Regions from separate parts of the Streptomyces sp. NPDC006294 genome, predicted to be linked through region 2. Evidence: riboswitches for the same ligand, from Rfam matches in the RefSeq annotation. Region 2 holds a riboswitch; the other holds the start of a gene.
What was found. A riboswitch is a leader RNA that binds a small molecule or an ion and turns the genes downstream of it on or off. The one in region 2 is predicted to bind S-adenosylmethionine.
Positions count from the first base shown of each region.

Region 1: linked by a shared signal. The riboswitch ahead of thrC (threonine synthase) and the one ahead of ACFYOP_RS08595 (aminotransferase class V-fold PLP-dependent enzyme) in region 2 are both predicted to bind S-adenosylmethionine.

Region 1 is NZ_JBIAHV010000003.1:116,047-127,467, forward strand. Features, by position in the region: gene ACFYOP_RS06035 (DUF3263 domain-containing protein) at 1-182, shown strand, start outside; gene otsB (trehalose-phosphatase) at 248-1,102, shown strand; gene ACFYOP_RS06045 (trehalose-6-phosphate synthase) at 1,099-2,556, opposite strand; gene ACFYOP_RS06050 (hypothetical protein) at 2,665-2,940, opposite strand; gene ACFYOP_RS06055 (glucosyl-3-phosphoglycerate synthase) at 2,979-3,947, opposite strand; SAM riboswitch class I at 4,130-4,258, shown strand; gene thrC (threonine synthase) at 4,276-5,586, shown strand; gene ACFYOP_RS06065 (MoaD/ThiS family protein) at 5,619-5,894, shown strand; gene ACFYOP_RS06070 (cold-shock protein) at 6,304-6,507, shown strand; gene groL (chaperonin GroEL) at 6,829-8,451, shown strand; gene ACFYOP_RS06080 (alanine/glycine:cation symporter family protein) at 8,739-10,196, shown strand; gene ACFYOP_RS06085 (keywimysin-related RiPP) at 10,480-10,593, shown strand; gene ACFYOP_RS06090 (asparagine synthase-related protein) at 10,616-11,421, shown strand, end outside.
Region 2 is NZ_JBIAHV010000004.1:150,885-162,305, reverse strand. Features, by position in the region: gene ACFYOP_RS08615 (NYN domain-containing protein) at 1-666, opposite strand, end outside; gene ACFYOP_RS08610 (hypothetical protein) at 704-946, opposite strand; gene ACFYOP_RS08605 (rhomboid family intramembrane serine protease) at 1,098-1,829, shown strand; gene ACFYOP_RS08600 (Lrp/AsnC family transcriptional regulator) at 1,826-2,107, shown strand; gene ACFYOP_RS08595 (aminotransferase class V-fold PLP-dependent enzyme) at 2,220-3,644, opposite strand; SAM riboswitch class IV at 3,836-3,953, opposite strand; gene trpD (anthranilate phosphoribosyltransferase) at 4,031-5,095, opposite strand; gene ACFYOP_RS08585 (cytochrome bc complex cytochrome b subunit) at 5,222-6,847, opposite strand; gene ACFYOP_RS08580 (Rieske 2Fe-2S domain-containing protein) at 6,844-7,920, opposite strand; gene ACFYOP_RS08575 (c-type cytochrome) at 7,917-8,726, opposite strand; gene ACFYOP_RS08570 (heme-copper oxidase subunit III) at 8,819-9,439, opposite strand; gene ACFYOP_RS08565 (hypothetical protein) at 9,622-10,023, shown strand; gene ACFYOP_RS08560 (Ig-like domain-containing protein) at 10,217-11,421, opposite strand, start outside.

The sequences.
Region 1 (11,421 bases), on a different contig from region 2:
GGCGGTCCTGGCGCGGACCCGGCGCCAAGGAGCGGGCGATCAGGGAGCAGCTCGACATCTCCCCCGTCCGCTACTACCAGCTGCTCAACGCCCTCCTCGACGACCCGCGCGCCCTCGCCCACGATCCGGTCACGGTCAACCGGCTTCGCCGGGTGCGGGACGCGAGGAGAAGTCGCCGCTAGCGGCGTGACCGGCAATGTTCGCGCGACGGGCAAAGCCTGCCGGGAGGGGCGCTAGGGTCGGAGGCATGGGCAGCTCCCCGTACGCAGAAGCAGCAGACTCCCTGCCGACGCCGTCCACCGCCGCCGGCCGGGACGGCCTCGCCGCACTCCTCGAACGGCCCGGCAGAGCCGTGATCGCCCTCGACTTCGACGGCACGCTCGCCGAGATCGTGCCCGACCCCGAGCAGGCGCGCGCCCATGAGCGCGCCGTCCCCGCGCTCGCCGCGCTGGCGCCGAAGGTCGCCTCGGTCGCGGTGCTCACCGGCCGCCCGGCCGGGGTCGCCGTCCGCTACGGCGGCTTCGCCGGCGTCCCGGGCCTGGAACACCTCGTCGTCCTCGGCCACTACGGCGCGGAACGCTGGGACGCCGTCACCGGTTCCGTCCGCGCGCCGGCCCCCGACCCGGGGGTCGCGGCGGCCCGCGCCGAACTCCCGGGCTTCCTCGACGGCATCGGCGCCTGGCAGGGCACCTGGATCGAGGAGAAGGGCCGCGCCGTCGCGGTCCACACCCGCCGCGCCACGGACCCGCAGGCCGCCTTCGACGCGCTGCGCGACCCCCTGGCCGCGCTCGCCGCCCGGCACGGCCTGGTCCTGGAACCGGGCCGCCTGGTCCTCGAACTGCGCCCGCCGGGCATGGACAAGGGCGTCGCCCTGTCCGAGTACGTACGCGAGACCGGCGCGGAGACCGTGCTGTACGCGGGGGACGATCTCGGCGACCTCGCCGCGTACGCAGCCGTCGACAAGCTCCGCTCCGACGGGATGGCCGGCCTGCTGGTGTGCAGCGGCAGCGAGGTCACCGAACTCGCGGAGCGCGCCGACCTGTTGCTCCCGGGCCCCGCGCAACTGGCCGGTTTCCTGGCGGCCCTGGCGCAGCGCCTCTAGCCGTCCTCGCGCAGCGCAGTCAGCTGGTCGAGGAACCACTGCCGCGGCGGCAGCGCGGTCGCTGCCGCCGCCAGGCGCTTGGAACGCTCGGCACGCTCGTCCGCGGACATCGTCAGGGCCTCGTGCAGCGCGGCCGCGGTGCCGCTGACGTCGTACGGGTTGACGGTGAGGGCGTCGTCGCCGAGTTCCTCGTGGGCGCCGGCCTCCCGTGACAGGACCAGGGCGCAGCCGAGGTCGGTGACGACGGGGACCTCCTTGGCGACCAGGTTCATCCCGTCCCTGATCGGGTTGACCAGGACCACGTCGGCCATCCGGTAGGCGGCCAGCGAGCGGGCGAAGTCGTCCTTCACATGGACGACGACCGGCGTCCAGCCGTCCGTGCCGTACTGGGCGTTGATCTCGTCGGCGACGCGGGAGACCTCGGACGTGTACTCGCGGTAGACCGCGAGGTCCTGGCGGGAGGGGTAGGCGAGCGCGATGTGCACGACGCGTTCGCGCCACTCGGGGCGCTGCTCCAGCAGCTCCCGGAAGGCCAGCAGCCCGCGCACGATGTTCTTGGACAGTTCGGTGCGGTCGACGCGGACGATCGTCTGCCGGCCCTCGCCCGTCTGCTCCCGCAGGGCGGCCAGGTGCTCCTCGACGTCGGGCCGCGCGGCACGCTCACGCAGGAAGCCGGCGTCGGCCCCGAGCCCGTGCACCCCGAGCCGGGTCCGGTGGCGGCCGCGGCCCTCCATGCGGAACTCGAAGGCCGGCTCGTTGTCCTTCGGCCACACCGACGTCCCGTCGTACGGGGCCAGCACGGTGGTGGCACAGTTCTGGAAGGCCCGCATCCAGCGCTTGGTCAGGAAGCCGAGGCGGTCCGCGCCGAGCATCCCGAGCATCAGCTCCTCGGCGACGTCGCCCGGGAGCATCGCGAAGTACTCGGGAGGAGCCCACGGGGTGTGCGAGAAGTGCCCGATCCGCAGATCCGGGCGGAGTTCGCGGAGCATTCCCGGCACCAGCGCCAGGTGGTAGTCCTGCACCAGCACCACCGCGTCGTCGGCCGCCTCCGCGGCGAGCGCCTCGGCGAACGCCCGGTTGTAGAGCCGGTAGGCGCCCCACTGCCGCCGGAACTCCTGGCCGAAAGCGGGCTCCAGGGGCGTCTGGTAGAGCATGTGGTGGACGAACCAGAGCACCGAGTTGGCGATGCCGTTGTACGCGTCGTGGTGGACGGCCGCGGGGATGTCCAGCATCCGCACGCCCGGCTCGCCGACCCCGCGCCGCACGGCCTCGCGGTCACCGTCGCCGAGGGCCGCGCACACCCACAGCGACCTGGCGTTCGAGCCGATGGCCGACAGGCCGGAGACGAGTCCTCCACCGCCGCGGCGGGCGTCGAGCTCTCCGTCCTCGTTCAGCGCGTACGAGACTGGGCCGCGGTTGGACGCGACGAGGATCTGGGCTGCGTCGGAGACCATGTGCCGAACCCTAGCCCGTACCGCTGCCGCTCAAACGTGCGTACGTCCGGTTCCGGGCAGGGGCCGCGGCGGCTCCGGGGGAGCCGGCGCGGCCCCCGCCCGGCCGTGTCACGGGTCCCGGCGGCCGCGGGTGGCGGCGAGGGCGACGAGGCCCGCGGCCGTGAGGCTCAGGGCGATGCCGCCCAGGAGCCAGAGCTGCTCCGTCGTGGCGCCGGTGCGGGCCATCTCCACTTGTCGCGCCGCCGCGGGGGTCGCCGGGCCGAGGGTCGCGGCGGTCGTGACGGCGAGTACGCCGAGCAGTCGGGTCAGCCGGTCGTGCGCGGCCAAGGGCGTGGGCCTGCGGTGCCTGCCGCGCGCCGGAGCAAGAAATCCGATGAGTCCCATACATCGGAAATGTAGGCAAAATGACCGCCGGGTCCCGTTTATGCCGCGCGACGCGCCGCGTACTCACTGATCTCGAGCATCGGCGGCCGCTCCTCCGTGTCCACCCGGTAGGTCCGCGGTGCGAAGCCGTTGTCGACCCGGTCGAACTGGGTGATCGACGGACGGACCAAGTGCGGCCGGGAGAGCCGCAGTTGCGCCGTGCGGTAGATCGTCGCGGCCATCCTGCCGAGCGCCTGCCCGTCCTGGTGGCGGTGCTTGCGGGTGCCGACGTCGACCTGGGCCAGCGCGTCGAGGCCGACCAGGTTCAGCGAGTCGACCAGCAGGCCCAGCTCCACGCCGTAGCCGACCGGGAACGGGAGGCGCTCCAGCAGCGAGCGCCGCGCCGCGTACTCGCCGCCGAGCGGCTGGACGAAGCCGGCCAGCTGCGGCCAGTGCAGATTGAGCAGCGGCCGGGCCACGAGCTCGGTCACCCGTCCGCCCTGGGCGGGCGCGCCGTCGGGGCCGGGCCCGGCGCCGCCGCCGAGGGGGCGGTCGTACATCGCCTTGACGAACTGGACCTCCGGCTCGGTCAGCAGCGGCCCGACGATGCCGGAGACGAAGTCCGGCGAGAAGTCGCGCAGGTCCGAGTCGCAGAAGCAGACGATGTCGCCGCCGGTCACCAGGAGCGACCGCCACAGCACCTCGCCCTTGCCGGCCACGGCGGGCAGGCCGGGCAGGATCGCGTCGCGGTGGACCACCCGGGCCCCCGCGGCCGCGGCGACCTCGGACGTGCGGTCGGTGGACGCGGAGTCGACGACGACCAGCTCGTCGACGAGCGGGACGTTCTCCATCAGCTCGCGGCGGATGATCGTGACGATGTCCCCGACCGTCGCCTCCTCGTTCAGCGCGGGAAGGACGACGCTGACCGTCGTACCCCGTCTGACCTTGGCTGATATCAGCCGGTCGAGGGAGCGGTCGGACGCGGACCAGGAACGCCGGCTCAGCCAGCGGGCCACCTCATCGAGCACTTCGGGTCTCCCTCGGCAGTCGGCGAACAGGCGGTGAACAGGGGGCTGTGATCCATCTCGCGGTTCGGACGACTATCTCAACCGTCCGGGGCTTCGGTTACAGTCTTGAACAACGCGAACGACCCTCGCATCTCGGGGGGTCCACGCACACAAACGCCCGGACCGCACGTCCGGAGCCATACCGCTCATCCAGAGGGGCAGAGGGAACGGCCCGTTGAAGCCCCGGCAACCCTCCCGCCGACCGCGAGGTCAACGGTGGGGAAGGTGCCAATTCCGTCTTGTGGCGAAATGCGTCACGAGGAAGATGAGGAGAAAGGGCCTCGCCATCATGGCTGCGCAGACCGTCGCAAGCACCAGCACCAGCACCTCCGCCACCGCGTCCACCTCCGTGGACCTCGGCCCCGCCGCCGCCCTCGCGTGCCGGGAATGCGGACAGCGTTTCGAACTCGGCCCCATTTTCGCGTGTGCGGAGTGTTTCGGGCCGCTCGAAGTCGCATACGACCTGCCGAGCGGCAGCCCCGAAGAGCTGCGGAAGCAGATCGAGGCCGGCCCGGCCAACATCTGGCGCTACGCCCCGCTGCTGCCCGTCCCCGCCGACGTGGCCGACAAGCCGAACCTGAACCCGGGCTGGACCCAGCTCGTCAAGGCCGACAACCTCGCCCGTGAACTGGGTGTCACCGGCGGCCTGTTCATCAAGGACGACTCGGGCAACCCGACGCACTCCTTCAAGGACCGCGTCGTCGCCCAGGCCCTCGAGGCCGCCCGCGCCTTCGGCTTCACCACCCTGTCCTGCTCCTCCACCGGCAACCTCGCGGGCGCGGTCGGCGCCGCCGCCGCGCGGGCCGGCCTGCGCTCCTGCGTGTTCATCCCGCACGACCTGGAGCAGGGCAAGGTCGTCATGGCCGCGGTGTACGGCGGCGAACTCGTCGGCATCGAGGGCAACTACGACGACGTGAACCGCTTCTGCTCCGAGCTCATCGGCGACCCGCTGGGCGAAGGCTGGGGCTTCGTCAACGTCAATCTCCGCCCGTACTACGCGGAGGGCTCCAAGACCCTGGCGTACGAGATCTGCGAGCAGCTCGGCTGGCGGCTGCCGGACCAGCTCGTCGTGCCGATCGCGTCGGGCTCGCAGCTCACGAAGATCGACAAGGGGCTGCAGGAGCTGATCAAGCTCGGTCTCGTCGAGGACAGGCCGTACAAGATCTTCGGCGCCCAGGCGGAGGGCTGCTCGCCGGTCTCCGCCGCGTTCAAGGCCGGGCACGACGTGGTGCGTCCCCAGAAGCCGGACACCATCGCCAAGTCGCTGGCCATCGGCAACCCGGCCGACGGCCCGTACGTGCTGGACATCGCCCGCCGCACCGGCGGCGCGGTGGAGGACGTGACCGACGAGCAGATCGTCGACGCGATCAAGCTGCTGGCCCGTACCGAGGGCATCTTCGCCGAGACGGCGGGCGGCGTGACGGTGGGTGTGGCCAAGAAGCTGATCGAGGCGGGCGTCCTCGACCCGTCGCTCACCACCGTCGTGCTCAACACCGGCGACGGCCTCAAGACCCTCGACGCGGTCGCGGAGACCTCGCAGGCGACCGCCGTCATCCGCCCGAGCCTGGACGCGTTCCGCGACGCCGGCCTGGACCGCTGAGACCCGCCCGAGACCCAAGGAAGGCTGCACACATGAGCGTCAACGTCCGCATCCCCACCATCCTCCGTACGTACACGGGCGGCCAGGCCGAGGTCACCGCGGAGGGCGCGACCCTCGCCGAGGTCATCGCGGACCTCGAGAAGAACCACACCGGTATCGCGGCCCGCGTCCTGGACGACCAGGGCAAGCTGCGCCGGTTCGTCAACGTGTACGTGAACGACGACGACGTCCGGTTCGAGCAGGGTCTGGAGACGGCCACGCCGCAGGGCGCGGGCGTGTCGATCATCCCCGCGGTCGCCGGCGGCTGATCTCTCCCCAGGGAATTACCCGCAGTTACCTGATTGCCCTCTCCGCCCCAGAAGCGGAGGGGGCAATTCTGCATGGTTGAGCGCGGTAGAGTCTGGGAAGCCCCCTCCGCCGGCTACTCGTGAATGCTCCGAGTTCCGCAAGAATGCGGCCAAAGTACGTGATCGAATTGCCACTTAGGCGCCATTTGCCGGGCCCGACTTGCCCCGGAATTCCATGGAATCGGATGGATCGGCCGTTCGGTCCTGCCCAGATTTCTCGTCCGATTGACCTGTTGCAGAGGGCAGTTGGGCAGATACATTCAGCCGCGGTCGACGCGTTCCGACGCACACCCCTCCTGCTGGGGTGGAGATATGACCCGGGTCCGCGAAGTGCGGTCCTGCGCAAGGGCCAGTAATAGGGGAGTTAGGCATGGCTCAGGGCACCGTCAAGTGGTTCAACGCGGAGAAGGGGTACGGCTTCATCGCGGTCGACGGTGGTGCGGATGTTTTCGTCCACTACAGCGCGATCCAGATGGACGGATACCGCACCCTTGAAGAAGGTCAGCGAGTCGAATTCGAGATCTCGCAGGGCCAGAAGGGTCCGCAGGCTGACATGGTCAAGCTCGCCGTCTGATCCAACTGATCCAGGCGCGTTCGGCCACCGACGCACTCACGCATGAGGGGCTCGCCTCCCGGTCACCGGGATGCGGGCCCCTCACGCGTGTCCGGACGCCCGCGCGTCGACGCCCGCGCTGTCCACAGGCGCTTGCACTCTCGGGGGTCGAGTGCTAATCATTGCGTTAGCACTCTCCTGGTGAGAGTGACAGAACTTGGATCGAGTCGGTGAGGTCCGCAAGCCGGGTGGGGCAAGGAACCACATGGCGCGCAGGCCGTCCGTCGCGGGCGCCGGATGCGATCCGAAGCAATCCACCCCAGTCCGGGAGGACCACTTCACATGGCCAAGATCATCGCGTTCGACGAGGAGGCACGGCGCGGTCTCGAGCGCGGGATGAACCAGCTCGCCGACGCCGTCAAGGTCACCCTTGGCCCCAAGGGTCGCAACGTCGTCCTCGAGAAGAAGTGGGGCGCCCCCACGATCACCAACGATGGTGTTTCCATCGCCAAGGAGATCGAGCTCGAGGACCCGTACGAGAAGATCGGCGCTGAGCTGGTCAAGGAAGTCGCCAAGAAGACGGACGACGTCGCCGGTGACGGTACGACCACCGCGACCGTCCTCGCCCAGGCGCTCGTCCGCGAGGGCCTGCGCAACGTGGCGGCCGGCGCCAACCCGATGGCCCTGAAGCGCGGCATCGAGCGTGCCGTCGAGGCCGTCTCCGGCGCCCTGCTCGAGCAGGCCAAGGATGTGGAGACCAAGGAGCAGATCGCCTCCACCGCCTCCATCTCCGCCGCCGACGTCCAGATCGGCGAGCTCATCGCCGAGGCGATGGACAAGGTCGGCAAGGAAGGCGTCATCACCGTCGAGGAGTCCCAGACCTTCGGTCTGGAGCTCGAGCTCACCGAGGGTATGCGCTTCGACAAGGGCTACATCTCGGCGTACTTCGCCACCGACATGGAGCGTATGGAGGCGTCCCTGGACGACCCGTACATCCTGATCGTCAACTCCAAGGTCGGCAACGTGAAGGACCTCCTTCCGCTGCTGGAGAAGGTCATGCAGTCCGGCAAGCCGCTGCTGATCATCGCCGAGGACGTCGAGGGCGAGGCCCTGTCGACCCTGGTCGTCAACAAGATCCGCGGCACCTTCAAGTCCGTCGCGGTCAAGGCTCCGGGCTTCGGCGACCGCCGCAAGGCCATGCTGAACGACATCGCCATCCTCACGGGCGGCACGGTCATCTCCGAGGAGGTCGGCCTCAAGCTCGAGAACGCCGGCCTGGACCTGCTGGGCCGCGCCCGCAAGGTCGTCATCACCAAGGACGAGACCACGATCGTCGACGGCGCCGGTGAGAGCGACCAGGTCCAGGGTCGCGTCAACCAGATCCGTGCCGAGATCGAGAACAGCGACTCGGACTACGACCGCGAGAAGCTCCAGGAGCGCCTGGCGAAGCTGGCCGGCGGCGTGGCCGTCATCAAGGCCGGCGCCGCGACCGAGGTCGAGCTCAAGGAGCGCAAGCACCGCATCGAGGACGCCGTTCGCAACGCGAAGGCGGCCGTCGAGGAGGGCATCGTCGCCGGTGGTGGCGTGGCTCTGCTCCAGGCTTCCTCGGTCTTCGAGAAGCTCGAGCTCCAGGGTGACGAGGCGACCGGCGCCAACGCCGTGAAGCTCGCGCTGGAGGCCCCGCTCAAGCAGATCGCCGTCAACGGTGGTCTCGAGGGTGGCGTCATCGTCGAGAAGGTGCGCAACCTGCCCGTCGGCCACGGCCTGAACGCCGCCACCGGTGAGTACGTCGACATGATCGCCGAGGGCATCATCGACCCCGCGAAGGTGACCCGTTCCGCTCTGCAGAACGCGGCCTCCATCGCGGCGCTGTTCCTCACCACCGAGGCCGTCATCGCCGACAAGCCGGAGAAGGCCTCCGCGGCCGCTCCGGGCGGCATGCCGGGCGGTGACATGGACTTCTGATCGGCCCCTGGTCGATCAACCGTCCTTGACCGAGGGCGGCACCCCACTGAACGGGGTGCCGCCCTCGGGCGTTTTCTCCTCGGGGCGTTTCATGCGGAGAAACCGGTACAGAGTGTGAGATGCGGCACGACCGGAATGTCTTTTCAGCGGGACAGGGCCCTGGTTAGCTTCCCAGAGCTTTGAACGGAAGAAGTGCTTCCGCGGCCTGGGGCAGCAGCCGTACGCGACCCGTACGCCGGCGGCCCGAGCCGAGCCCCGACTCACAAAGACCCGGGACGCACCACATCATGAGCACGCTCAACACCTGGATCGTCGACATCAATGATGTCTTCTGGACCTATCTGCTGATCCCCCTGGTGGCCGTGGCCGGCCTCTGGTTCACCTTCCGCTCCAGGGCGGTCCAGCTCCGGATGCTCCCGGACATGTTCCGTGTCTTCAGGGACAAGCCCGCCGACGGCGTCTCCCCCTTCGGGGCGTTCACCATCTCCGCCGCCGCCCGCATCGGCACCGGCAACATCGCCGGCGTGGCCACCGCCATCACCATGGGCGGGCCCGGCGCGGTCTTCTGGATGTGGATGATGGCGCTCATCGGCGGCGCCTCCGCGTTCGTCGAGTCCGTCCTCGCCCAGCTCTACAAGGCGCGCGGCAGCGAGCCCGGCACCTACCGCGGCGGCCCGGCGTACTACATGGAGCGCGCGCTCGGGAAGCGCTGGCTCGGTGTCCTGTTCGCCGTGCTCATCACGCTGACCTTCGGCTTCGTCCTCACCGCGGTGCAGTCCAACACCATCACCGTGGCCGTCAAGGGCTCTCTGGACGGCGGCGCGGACTCCGGCTGGTTCGCCCCGGTGCTCGGCGTCGTGCTGGCCGTGCTGCTCGCGATGGCCGTGTTCTTCGGCGTGAAGCGCCTCGCCGCGGTCACCAAGGTCCTGATTCCGGTGATGGCGACCGTCTACCTGCTGCTCGGCCTCGTGGTCGTCCTCTTCAACATTACCGCCGTCCCCGGGATGATCGCCGACATCGTCGGCGGCGCGTTCGGCTTCCGCGAGGTCGCGGGCGGCGCGGTCGGCACGGCGATCCTGCAGGGCGTGCGGCGCGGCATGTTCTCCAACGAGGCCGGCATGGGCTCCGCGCCCAACGCCGCCGCCTCCGCGGAGACCACCCACCCGGTCAAGCAGGGCCTGGTGCAGACCCTCGGCGTCTACTTCGACACCCTCGTCGTCTGCAGCATGACCGCCTTCATCATCCTCAGCGCCAACCCGACCCTGGGCGAGCGCGGCGGCGCGGACGTCACCCAGTCCGCGCTCAACGTGGCGCTGGGCGACTGGGCCGGTCACATCCTGACGCTGGTGGTCTTCATGGTCGCCTTCAGCTCCATGATCGGTAACTACTACTACGGCGAGTCCAACATCCGGTTCATCACCGGCAGCACCTCCGCGATGACCGGCTACCGCGCGGTCGTCCTGGCCTGCGCCGTGCTCGGCGCGATGGGCTCGGTCAGCATCGTGTGGAGCCTCGCCGACATCACGATGGGCGCCATGGTCCTCGTCAACCTGATCGCGATCCTGCCGCTGTCGGTGATCGCCTTCCGGCTGATGGACGACTACACGGCCCAGCGCCGCGCCGGACTGGACCCCGTCTTCACCCGGGACCGCATCCCCGGCCTGAAGGGCGTGGAGTGCTGGGAGCCGGCCGGCACGGACGTCGGCGGCGAGCAGCCGCTCGCGGCGGCGCACGGCGGGCGGTGACACGGACTTCCGGCCTCTGATCCTCTTTGGTTCGGGCCTGTCCGCAGGACCGAGGGCGGTACCCCTTCACGGGGTGCCGCCCTCGGGCGTTCCCCGGACGGGACGCGGCGGTGCATGACGTGGGCCACTTCGGCCTGTCATGCGCGTCGCGACAAAAAACTGCCCAGCGCGTTCTCACCATCGGCACCAAGCGGTCAGCGCCCTCGCCCGGCCACGCCCGGCGCGGCAAGCATGTGTGCCGAGCGGTCGACCGATCGCTCCTCCTGTGAGAGAGGACTGAACGATGGCGAAGAAGGCTTACGAGACCCCGGAGTTCGTTTCCGCCGGTTCCTTCCGCGACGTGACCGGTTTCGTCGTGTTCTTCGGCAACGACGGCACCGGCCGCGGCTGGCTCTGACGGGTACCCGGAGGAATCAGCGATGACGAGCCACGGCGCACCGCACTTCTTTGCGCTTCCTGACCGCGAGGACGCGGGCGCCGTGGCCCGTCGCCTCCAGACGGACGCCCCCGGCCTGCGGGTGTTGCACCACCCCTCGGGCCGCCCCTGGATCATCGGCCAGTGGGCCGACGAGGACATCGCCGTCGCCCGGGCCGGCACGGACGCCGTCGCACTGATCGGCATGCTGCCGAAACGGACGGACGAACTGCCCCGGTGGACCGGAAGGCTACGGGGCGGCACCGGACGGCTCGGGGGCCTGTCCGCGGCGATCCCCGGCAGCTTCCACGTGGTCGGCAGCGTCGGCGGCACCCTCTACGTACAAGGCACGGCCTACGGGATGCGGCGCGTGCACCACACCGTCGTCGACGGCTGCCCCGTCGCCGGCGACCGGGCCGTGGCGCTGGCGGACCTGGCCGGCGCCGAGATCGACCTCACCGCCCTGGCGCTGCGGCTGCCCGAACCCCTGGCCGTCCAGCTCCCCCCGCGCTCCATGTGGCGCGGCGTCACCGACGTGGAGCCCGGCCTCTGCCTGCTCGTCCCCGCCGGCCGAGCCGCCCCCCGGCACGTCCGCCGGCACACCCCGCCCGCCCCGGTGCGTCCGGCGGCCGACGGCGCGGCGGACGTACGCGAGGCGCTGGCCGCCGCCGTCGCCGTACGGACACAGCGGGACGGACTGCTGAGCGCGGACCTGTCCGGCGGACTGGACTCCAGCTCGCTGTGCTCCTTCGCCGCCGGCCGGCTCGGCGCGGGCGAACTGGTGGTCGGCGGCATCCCCGGCGACGAGAC
Region 2 (11,421 bases):
CGCGGCCTGCGCGCGGACGGCGTCGAGCTCCACTTCCTTGCGGCGCAGGGCCGCCTCGCCGCGCTTCACGTCGGCCTGGGCGCTGCGCAGCTTGCGGTGGAGCGCCTCGCCCTCCCTGCGGGCGCCGTCCAGCTCGGCCCGCAGCCGCTCGGTCTCCGATCTGATCTGGCCACGGGCCTCGGTCAGTTCCTCACGGAGCCGGTCCAGCTCGCGCCGGCCGGCCTCGTCGGCCCGCTCGGCGTCGGCCCGCTGCACCTCCTCGCCCGCGGCGGCGACCATCTTGACCCACCCCGGGGGGCGCAGCACATAGGCGGCCGCCGCGACGTCCACGGGGTCCGCGGCGGCGGGCGGCGATCCGGACTCGAGGGCCTTGGCCAGCTCGGGCTGCGCCTTGCCGAGCCGTTCGCCGATGCGCTGGCGGAAGAGGGAGTCCCCCTCCAGCGCGGCGGCCATCGCGTTCCCGGCGAACTTGGCGCGCCGGGTCGGGGTGAACCGGGCGTACTGGCGCAGCTGGGCGGGGAGTTCGGCTACCGTCAGGCCGCCGAACGCGTCGGAGACGAGGGCGACGACCCGTCGCCGTACCCCTTCCGGCAGCGGGCGGTCGAGCGCCTCGGCGGCGTCACCGGCCGCACCGGCCGGCTCGCCGCCGTTGTCAGGCTGCTCCACGATCCGTTCACCCCTACCACCCGTGCGGGCCGTTCCTTCAGGAACCGGCGCCCGGCCTGTCCACCAGCTCGATCTGGTCCACCGCGTTGCACCACCGGCAGCGGACCGACTCGATGGTCTCACTGACCACCTCGCGCTCCTCCACCTTCGGCTCTCCCGCCAGGTCCAGATGGACGTACTCGACGACCTTGGAGGAGCGGGTGACGTCGAAGCGGGTCAGATTGCCGCAGAGCGTGCAGCGCCACCTGGTGTCAGCGGTCGGCGAGGGAACCGTCGTCATCGTGCCGTCCTCATGTCTTGTGCCGAGTGCGGGTACCGCGGTGCGCCGTCGAACTGCGGATGTACTGCCTGTAACCCTACGGCCTCGCAGGTACCCGATGTCGCGGCGAGGCGCTCTGTACCGTTCGGTCCCGCTACGCCATGCTCTGTCCATGATCAGTCGGTGGGGCACGGCCCGGGATGCGGTAAGGAACGCGGCGGCGGGACCCGCGGTGACGTACGGCCTGATCGCGCTGTGCTGTGCGATCTTCGTCATCAGCCCGATCTCGGGTCTGAACCCCTCGTACGGCGCCGGCGACCGGCTGCTCGCGGCTCAGGCGGCGTACTTCGAACGCTGGGGCGTGATCCCCGCCGAGCTGATGGCCGGCTCCCCGGGCGCCCTGCTCACTCCGCTCACCGCGCTGTTCGTGCACGGCAGCTGGCTGCACCTGCTGGGGAACATGCTCTTCCTCTTCGTCTTCGGCGCGATGGCGGAGGAACGGATGGGGCAGATGCATTTCCTGCTGTTCTACCTGTGCGCCGGCTATCTCGCGCTGCTGGTCTACGCGGCGGTCAACGCCGACTCCGCCCAGACCCTGGTGGGCGCGTCCGGGGCGATCTCCGCCGTGCTGGGGGCGTTCCTCTTCCTCTTCCCGAGGGCCCGGGTCACCAGTCTGTTCCCCTTCCTCTTCTTCCTGCCGCTGCGCTTCCCCGCCTGGGCGGTGCTGATCTTCTGGTTCGTGCTGCAGTGGCTGGCCGCCAGGGGCGCGGGCAGCGGGCCGGGCGTGGCCTACCTGGCGCATCTGGTGGGGTTCGGGGTGGGCTTCGTCTACGCGTGGGGCCGCTACGGGCGTGGGACTAGAGTGAACGCATCTTCAGCGACCGAGGGAGAAAGCCAGCCATGATCACCGCGATCGTGCTCATCAAGACCAGCGTGGACCGTATCCCCGAGATCGCCGAGTCCATCGCGGCGCTGGACAGCGTCAGCGAGGTCTTCTCCGTCACCGGCACCTACGACCTGATCGCCATGGTGCGCGTCGCCCGCCACGACGACCTGGCGGACGTGATCCCGGGCCGCATCAGCAAGATCCCCGGCGTCGAGGGCACCGACACCCATGTCGCCTTCCGCACCTACTCCCAGCACGACCTCGAGGCCGCGTTCGCCATCGGCCTGGACGCGTAGCCCGGAGCCCTGCGCCCGCCGCGCACGGGGTGCGCGGCGGACACGGGTTCGAAGAGTGCCCCGGGCGACGGTGCGAAGATGAACACCCCCTCGTCCCGTCTCGCGGCCCCGGTCAGCCGCGGTCGGGCACGCAGCGCCCGTCCTCGGTGCGGTACTTCCACTGCGCGCCGTCGCGGACCAGCTCCCTCACGGCGCGTACGAACCGCTCCACGTGCTCGTCGGGCGTGCCGGCGCCGAAGCTGACGCGGATGGCGCCCCGGGACCTCTCCCCCGGCCCCGCCTCCGGCGCGCCGCACTCGCCGACGTCCTGCGGGTCGCCGCCCAGCAGGGTGCGCACCAGCGGGTGGGCGCAGAACAGCCCGTCCCGTACGCCGATGCCGTACTCGGCGGACAGCGCGGCGGCGAAGTGCGAGCTGTTCCAGCCCGCCACGACGAAGGAGAGGACGCCGACCCTCGTGGGGGTCCCCCCAGCGGAACGCGAGGGGGAGTCGTCGCCGAACAGCGACAGCACCCTGACCTCGGGCACCTCGGCGAGTCCTGCCCGGACCTGCGCGATCAGGCGCTGCTCGCGGGCGACCAGGGCGTCGAACCCGGCCTCGGTGAGCGCCTTGCAGGCGGCGGCGATCGAGTAGACGCCGATCACGTTCGGGGAACCGGCCTCGTGCCGCGCGGCGCTCGTGTGCCACTCGACGTCCACCCCGCCGTCGGCCCGCCGCGCCACCGAGCGCGAGGCGCCGCCGCCCGCGAGGTACGGCTCCGCCTCCCGCAGCCAGTCCCACCGCCCGGCGAGCACACCGGAACCGAACGGGGCGTACAGCTTGTGCCCGGAGAAGGCGACCCAGTCGACGTCCAGCTCCTGGACCGACACCGGGTGGTGGGGCGCCAGTTGGGCGGCGTCGAGGACGATCCGGGCGCCGTGGGCGTGGGCCGCGGCCGCCAGTTCCCGCACCGGCCACAGCTCACCGGTGACGTTCGACGCGCCGGTGACGCAGACCAGCGCGGGCCCGTGCGGGTCGCGTCCGGCGAGTGCGTGCTCCAGCGTGCGGACGGCCTCGCCGTGCGTACGCGGCGCGTCGAGATACGTCACGCGGGCGTGCCGCCACGGCAGCAGCGAGGCGTGGTGCTCGGTCTCGAAGACGAACACCTCGCACCCGGCCGGGAGCGCGGTGGCGAGCAGACTCAGCGAGTCGGTGGTGGAGCGGGTGAAGACGACCTGGTCGTCCGCGCGGCAGCCGAGGAACTCGTGCACCTGGACCCGGCTGTTCTCGAACAGGTCGGTGGAGAGCTGCGAGAGGTATCCGGCGCCGCGGTGCACGCTGCCGTAGTAGGGGGCGTACGCGGCGACGTCGTCCCAGACACGCTGGAGCGCCGGGGCGCTGGCCGCGTAGTCGAGGGCCGCGTAGGTGACTTCGCCGCCGGTGACGAGCGGGACGGTGACGTCCCGGCCGAGAACCGGCAGCGGGGCACAAAAGGACGGGTCGGCGGCGGTCTCGGTGTCGGCGACAGCGGTCTCGGCGGTGTTCGGGTACGCGGACATGGCGGTATCTCCCAGCAGGATGCGGCGAATCGGCTTCAGGGACCCGGATACGGGTGTGCCTCGACGCACGGCGGCGCCGTACGGAGGGTGATGAAGAAGGGGCTGAGACGCCCTATCGCATTCGCTTGCTCACGAGACTGCTCCCTTGAGGACCAGGACCCCAGGGACACGGCGTTCGACGACGCCGCGGGGGTCCGCGCTTGCCACAGACCTCGCTGCCTGCGGCCTGGTCTTCACCCGGGGCACCCCGCCACGGACGGAGGGTTGCCGGACAGCGGGCCGGGGCCGTAATCGCTGTCACTCATGACCTTGGGACGCATCCTGCCACACGTCGCCCACAGCGCAAGGGAGCGGTCCGCACTACGGACCGCTCCCTTCCGGAACCGTTAGGCGTTGCTGGCCGCCACCCAGCGCTCCAGCGCCGCCCTGGCGTCCCCGGAGTCGACCGACCGGGCGGCCCGCGCCATCCCGGCCGCCAGCTGCTCGTTCAGCGTGCCGTCCGTCGGCTCCAGCGCGGCCAGCGCCGCCGCCGAGTTGAGGAGCACCGCGTCCCGCACGGGCCCGGTCTCGCCGGCCAGCAGCCGGCGCGCCACGTCCGCGTTGTACGAGGCGTCCGCGCCGCGCAGCGCCTCGACGGGGACCAGGTCGATGCCGATGTCCCGCGGGTCGAAGGCCTCCTCGCGCACCGCGCCGTCGCGCACGACCCACACCCGGGAGGTGGCCGTCGTGGTGAGCTCGTCGAGGCCGTCGTCACCGCGGAAGACCAGCGCGGACGAGCCGCGCTCCGCCAGCACTCCGGCCATGATCGGCGCCATCCTGGCGTCGGCCACGCCGGTGGCCTGGGCCCCCACCCGTGCCGGATTGGTGAGCGGGCCGAGGAAGTTGAACGTGGTGCGGATGCCGAGCTCCTTGCGGGCGGCGGCGACGTGCCGCAGCGCCGGGTGGAACTTCACCGCGAAGCAGAAGGTGATGCCCGCCTGCTCGGCCACCTCCGCGACCCGCTGCGGGGTCAGCTCCAGATTGACGCCGAGCTTTTCCAGGACGTCGGACGCGCCGCTCGCCGAGGACGCGGCGCGGTTGCCGTGCTTGACGACCTTGGCGCCCGTGCCGGCGACGACGATCGCGGACATGGTGGAGATGTTGACGGTCTTCGCCCCGTCGCCGCCGGTGCCGACGATGTCGACGCATCCGCCGGGCACCTCGATCAGATTGGCGTGCTCGTACATCGTCCGCACCAGACCGGAGATCTCCTCGACGGTCTCGCCCTTGGCGCGCAGGGCCACCGCGAAGCCGGCGATCTGGGCGTCGGTGGCCTCTCCGCTGAGGATCCGGTCCATGGCCCACGCGGTGGCGTCGGCGCTCTGGTCACGGTTGTCGAGGAGGGCGTTCAGCACGCTGGGCCAGGAGTGTGCCGCCACGCTGTCGCCGCCGCCCGGGGTCACAACGTTCATGGTCCGCTCCTGGGGTCCACAAGCCGATAGGGGATGGCTCCACCCTATCCAGGCGGCGGACACGGCGAAGGGCCCCGTCCATCGAGTGGACGGGGCCCCGCGCTGTGGCGACGTGTCGGTCGGGGATCAGTGGTGGCCGTGGCCGCTGGTGATCTCCTGGTACTCCTCGGTCGTCGGCTTGGGAATCTGGTTCGCCTCGCCGTAGTAACCCTTGCTGAGCTTGGCGCGCAGCTTCTCGGTGCGCTTGACCTTGCGGCGCACGCCGTTCTCGTCGGCCGTCGGGCCGATCTCGGCGGGCTTGTACTGCTCGTGCGCGGTCAGCGTGTGCAGGTCGGCCTGCGCCAGCGGCTCGTGGACCTCGACGAACTCACCGTGCGGCAGGCGCTTGATGAGGCCGGACTCGCGTCCGTGCAGCACCTTGTCCTTGTCGCGCCGCTGCAGACCCAGGCAGATCCGCTTGGTGATGACGAACGCGAGAACCGGTCCGACGAAGTACGTGATGCGCACGAACCAGGTGATCGCGTTGATCGACAGGTTGAAGTGCGTCGCGAAGATGTCGTTGCCGCCACCCAGCAGCATGATCACGTACGCGGTCACCCAGGCGACGCCCAGCGCGGTACGCGTCGGAGCGTTGCGCGGACGGTCCAGGATGTGGTGCTCGCGCTTGTCTCCGGTGATCCACGACTCGATGAACGGGTACAGCGCGAGCGCCCCGAGCATCAGACCGAAGACGACCAGCGGGATGAACACGCCCAGGGCCAGGGTGTGGCCCCACAGGTTGATCTCCCAGCCCGGCATCACACGGACCAGACCCTCCGCGAAGCCCATGTACCAGTCGGGCTGCGCGCCGGTCGAGACCATGTCCGGCCGGTACGGGCCGAGCGCCCACACCGGGTTGATCGTGAACATCGCCGAGATCATCGCGATGACACCGAAGACCAGGAAGAAGAAGCCTCCGGCCTTGGCCATGTACACCGGCAGCAGCGGCATGCCGACGACGTTCTTGTTCGTCCGGCCGGGGCCCGCGAACTGCGTGTGCTTGTGGTAGAAGACCAGGATCAGGTGCGCCACCACGAGGCCGAGCATGATCCCGGGCAGCAGCAGGATGTGGATCGAGTAGAACCGCGCCACCATGTCGTGGCCGGGGAACTCGCCGCCGAACAGGAACATCGAGATGTACGTGCCGACGACCGGGGTCGCCAGGATCGCGCCCTGCGTGAAGCGGACACCGGTGCCGGAGAGCAGGTCGTCCGGGAGCGAGTAACCGGTGAAGCCGGTGAACATGCCCAGGACGAACAGCAGGAAGCCGAACAGCCAGTTGAGCTCACGCGGCTTGCGGAACGCGCCGGTGAAGAACACGCGCATCATGTGCACGAACATCGCCGCGAGGAAGATCAGCGCGGCCCAGTGGTGGATCTGCCGGATGAGCAGACCACCGCGGACGTCGAAGCTGATGTCCAGCGTCGAGGCGTACGCCTCGGTCATGCGGATGCCCTGCATCGGCACGTACGAGCCGTGGTACTCGATCTCGTTCATGCTCGGGTGGAAGAACAGCGTCAGATACACACCCGTGAGGATGATGATGATGAAGCTGTAGAGCGCGATCTCGCCCAGCATGAAGGACCAGTGGTCCGGGAAGATCTTCCGCATGTTGGCCTTGGCCAACGAGTAGATCCCGAGCCGGCCGTCCGCCCAGTCGGCGACCCGCTCACCGGCGGGCGCCTTCCGCTTGTTTTCGTCGATGGTGCTCATCCGCGCTCCCAGAAGGACGGACCGACGGGCTCTTCGAAGTCGCCGAGCGCCTCGAGATTGCCCTCCGCGTTCACACCGATCCGCAGCTGCGGAAGCGCGTGACCGGCCGGACCGAAGATGACGCGGGCGCCGTCGGAGAGGTCGAAGGTGGACTGGTGGCACGGGCAGAGGACGTGGTGCGTCTGCTGCTCGTACAGGCTGATCGGGCAGCCGACGTGGGTACAGATCTTCGAGTAGGCCACGATGCCCTCGTGGGACCACTCGAGCTCGCGCTGGTCCTTGATGTCCTCCGGCTGGAGCCGGACGATCATCACGGCCGCCTTGGCGATCTCCGTGTTGAAGTTGTGGTCGTCCTCCTTCAGGCCCTCGGGCATGACGAAGGTCAGCGAACCCACAGCGACGTCCTCGGGACGCAGCGGCTCATTGGTGTTCATGTTGATGAGCTGCTTGCCCCTGGCCCACAGGGTGGTGCGGAGCTTGTTCTCCGGCATCGGACCGAGCTCGCGCAGCAGCACCACACCGGAGAGCGGCACCATGGCCAGCGCGCCGAACATGGTGTTGCGGATCAGCTTGCGCCGACCGATCGCGGACTCCCTGGCTCCGTCCGCGAAGTCGGCCATGACCTTGGCCTTGACCTCGGGCGGGGCCTCGATCGCGTGCCGGTCGTCGGCGACCTCCACGTCGGACATCAGGGTGCGCGCCCAGTGGACGGCGCCGGCGCCGATGCAGAACAGCGCGAGGCCCAGCGTCAGGCCCAGCGAGAAGTTCAGCGCGCTGATGTGCCCGAACGGCCAGATGTAGACGATCTTGTCCACCGGGAAGATCACGAAGGCGGCGATGAAGCCGACCGTCGAGAGCATCGACAGGGTGAACAGGAAGGCCACGGTGCGCTCGGAGCGCTTGGCGGCCCGTTCGTCGAGATCCTGGATGCGCGGCTTGTGGGCCGGCAGTCCCGGGTCGGCGAACGGATCGTCCGGGCGCGAGGCGACGGCTGTGGTGCCACCGTGTGCCGCGTCGTGCGCGGCGCCCTGCTCTGCGGGCAGGTTCTCTTCTGGAATGTCTTGGCTACTCATGACTTCTTGGCCTTAGCGGTGTGGGCCGCGACCCAGACGGCAACAGCGATCAGCGAACCGAGACCGAAGATCCAGCCGAACAGACCCTCACTGACGGGGCCCAGGCCGCCCAGCGCGAAACCGCCAGGGCTCGGCGTGTCGTCGCTGTTCACGGTCGTGACGTACGCGATGACGTCCCGCTTCTGCTGCTCGGGCAGTGTGGTGTCGGGGAAGGAGGGCATGTTCTGCGGGCCGGTCTGCATGGCCTCGTAGAGGTGCTTCGGGCTGACGCCCTCCAGGTCCGGGGCGTACTTGCCCTCGGTCAGCGCGCCGCCCTTGCCGGTGAAGTTGTGGCACTGGGCGCAGTTGTTGCGGAACAGTTCGCCACCCTTGGCGATGTCCGCACCCTCGGGGCTGTACTGCTTCTCGGTGGGCGTGATCGGACCGGCGCCCAGAGAGGCGACGTACGCCGCGAGCTGGTCGATCTCGGCCTGCGAGTACACGACCGGCTTCTTGGGCACCTGAGCGCCGGGCTGCTGGGCGGGCATACGCCCCGTGCCGACCTGGAAGTCGACGGCGGCGGAGCCGACACCGACCAGGGACGGGCCGTCTGAGGTGCCCTGACCGCCGGTTCCGTGGCAGCTTGCGCAGCCCACGGTGTAGAGCTTCTGCCCCTCCTTGATGGCGAGGGACTGGGCGGTCGTGTCGGCCTGCGCCTTGTCCGCGGGTGCGAACGCGGCGTACAGCCCCCCAGTGGCCGCCAGCGCGAGGAGTAGGACGACGACCGCCGCCAGCGGATGGCGTCGTCGTGCGGAGAGCTTTTTCACGGATTACCCCGGTGTCAGGATCTTCTGCGTCGGTGCTTCTGGACTATGTCTGCTTCAGGCGGCGCCCGCTCGGGACGAGCCGCCCGCGCCGATTACTTGATCATGTAGATCGTGGCGAAGAGGCCGATCCAGACGACATCGACGAAGTGCCAGTAATAGGACACGACGATGGCGGCGGTTGCCTGCTCGTGGGTGAATCTCCGGGCCGCGTAGGTCCTTGCCAGGACCAGCAGGAAGGCGATGAGTCCGCCCGTCACGTGCAGGCCGTGGAAACCGGTCGTCAGGTAGAACACCGAGCCGTACGGGTCGGACGAGAGGGAGAGCCCCTCGTGCTTGACCAGCTCGGTGTACTCGAAGACCTGACCGCCGATGAAGATCGCACCCATCACGAACGTGATGATGAACCAGGTGCGCAGCTTCTTCACATCGCCCCGCTCGGCGGCGAAGACGCCGAGCTGACATGTGAGGGAGGAGAGCACCAGGATCGTGGTGTTCGTCGCCGAGAACGGGAAGTTCAGCGCTTCGGCTTTCTCTGCCCAGAACTCGGCACCCGTCACCGATCGCAGGGTGAAGTACATCGCGAAGAGGGCCGCGAAGAACATCAGCTCGGAACTCAGCCAGATGATGGTTCCGACGCTGGTGAGGTTCGGCCGATTGACCGACGGGTGCGCGTGCCCGGTTTCTACTGTCGTTGCTGTCGCCACGACCGACATTATGTCGGTCGCTTATCCCGCCCTCACTCCGGGGGGTGCCGTTCGGAGTGTTCCGGCCCTCAACGGGACCTTCCGGCGGGGCCGGACGGCCCATCGGAGCCGTGTCCGAACCGATGCTGACAGGCAGTGGGACGGAGTAGCATCCGGCGCAACAAGCCTGATCGAACGAGTGCGGAGGAACCATGCAGTCGAGCGCCACGGTCCTGGTCTACAGCGACGACTCGAACACCCGCGAGCAGGTCAGGCTGGCAGCGGGGCGCCGGCCCGCGGCCGACGTGCCGCCGGTGCGGTTCGTGGAGTGCGCGACCCTGCCCGCGGTCCTGAAGGCCCTCGAGGAGGGCGGCATCGACGTCTGCGTGCTGGACGGCGAGACGGTTCCGGCGGGCGGGATGGGCGTGTGCCGGCAGATCAAGGACGAGGTCTTCGACTGCCCGCCCGTGCTGCTGCTGATCGGCCGCCCGCAGGACGCCTGGCTGGCCACCTGGAGCCGCGCGGAGGCGGCGGTGACGCTGCCGGTCGACCCGGTGGAGTTCGCGGCGTCCCTCGCGGCCCTGCTGCGCGGCCGCCTCTCCATCGGCGCCTGACGGGCGCGGCCGGGGCTTCGCCCGGGGGGCCGCGCCCCCGCCTGCGGCGAGTGAGCCCGCAGGGTGCGCGGCCCGCGGCTGCTGTGGAACACGGCGAAAGGGAGCGGGGGCACCTCCCGGACGGAGTCCGGGGGGATCGAGCACGATCGACCGTCGGCAGACGCCCAGTGCGCCCCGAAGGTGGACCGAGCCCTCAAACCACCGGCCGCAGCCGGGCGGTCACGGGGGTGGCGTTCCCGTTCGATGCCTCGGAGCCGGGGACCAGGGCGCTGCCCTCGCGCCACTTGTCCCAGGACAGGTTCCAGTCTCCGAAGCCGTTCCCGAACGTGTCCATCATGTCGCCGTAGCTGTTGACGACCTCGACGATGTCGCCCTCGCGGACGGTCTTGAAGAACCACTCGGCGTTGCCCATGGACATCCCGACGCAGCCGTGGCTGACGTTCGCGGAGCCCTGCGAGCCGACCGACCAGGGCGCGGCGTGGACGTACTCGCCGCTCCAGGTGATGCGCGTCGCCCAGTAGACGGGCAGGTCGTACGACTCGGAGCTGCCCTCCGCGATGCCGATGCTGGTGCTGCGCATCTGCACGAACTGCTGTTTGGCCAGCACGACCTTGATGCCGTTGCGGGTCTCGAAGCCGGGCTTGCCGGTGGTCACCGGCATGGTTTTGATCACTTCTCCGTTGCGCTTCACCGTCATGGTGAGCGACTCGGCGTCGGCGACGGCCTCGACACGGTCCCCGATGGTGATCTTCAGGGGCTTGGAGGGGCCGCCGTAGAGCTTGCCGGCGACCTTGACGCCCTTGAGGTTGCTGGCGACGTCCACCGTGGTCCCGGCGGGCCAGTACTCCCTGGGCCGGTAGTGCAGGGTCTTGTCGTCGACCCAGTGCCAGGCGCCCTCCACCGCGGGCTTCGAGGTGACCTTCATGGCGCGTTCGACCACCGCCCTGCCCTTGCCCTCGCCGACCGCGTGGCTGAGCTTGGCCGTGATGGGCTGCCCGACTCCGTAGGTGCCCGCCTCCGGGCCGAACTCCGCGGTGAGGAAGGTCTTGGCGGGCGCGGTCTCGAAGAAGAGCGTGCGAACGCCCGGAGCACCTTCGTCGTCCTCCGTGGAGACCCGGACGGTGTACTTCACGCCGGCCGCCATCGGGGCCGTGGAGCGCCAGCGGACGCCGTCCGCCGCGAGTTCGCCCGCGAGGTGATGTCCCGCGTCGTCCATGACGGTGACATCGGCGATCCGGCCCCCGTCACCCTTGGAGGTGACCTCCAGGGGCTTGTCGGGGTCCACCTTCGTGGCTCCGGACGCGGCGTTGAGGCTGACCTGCCGCGCCGCGTCGTACGGCGCGGCCGACAGCGGGTGCCGGTCCGGCTCGCCGCAGGCGGTCGCGACCACACCGAGGG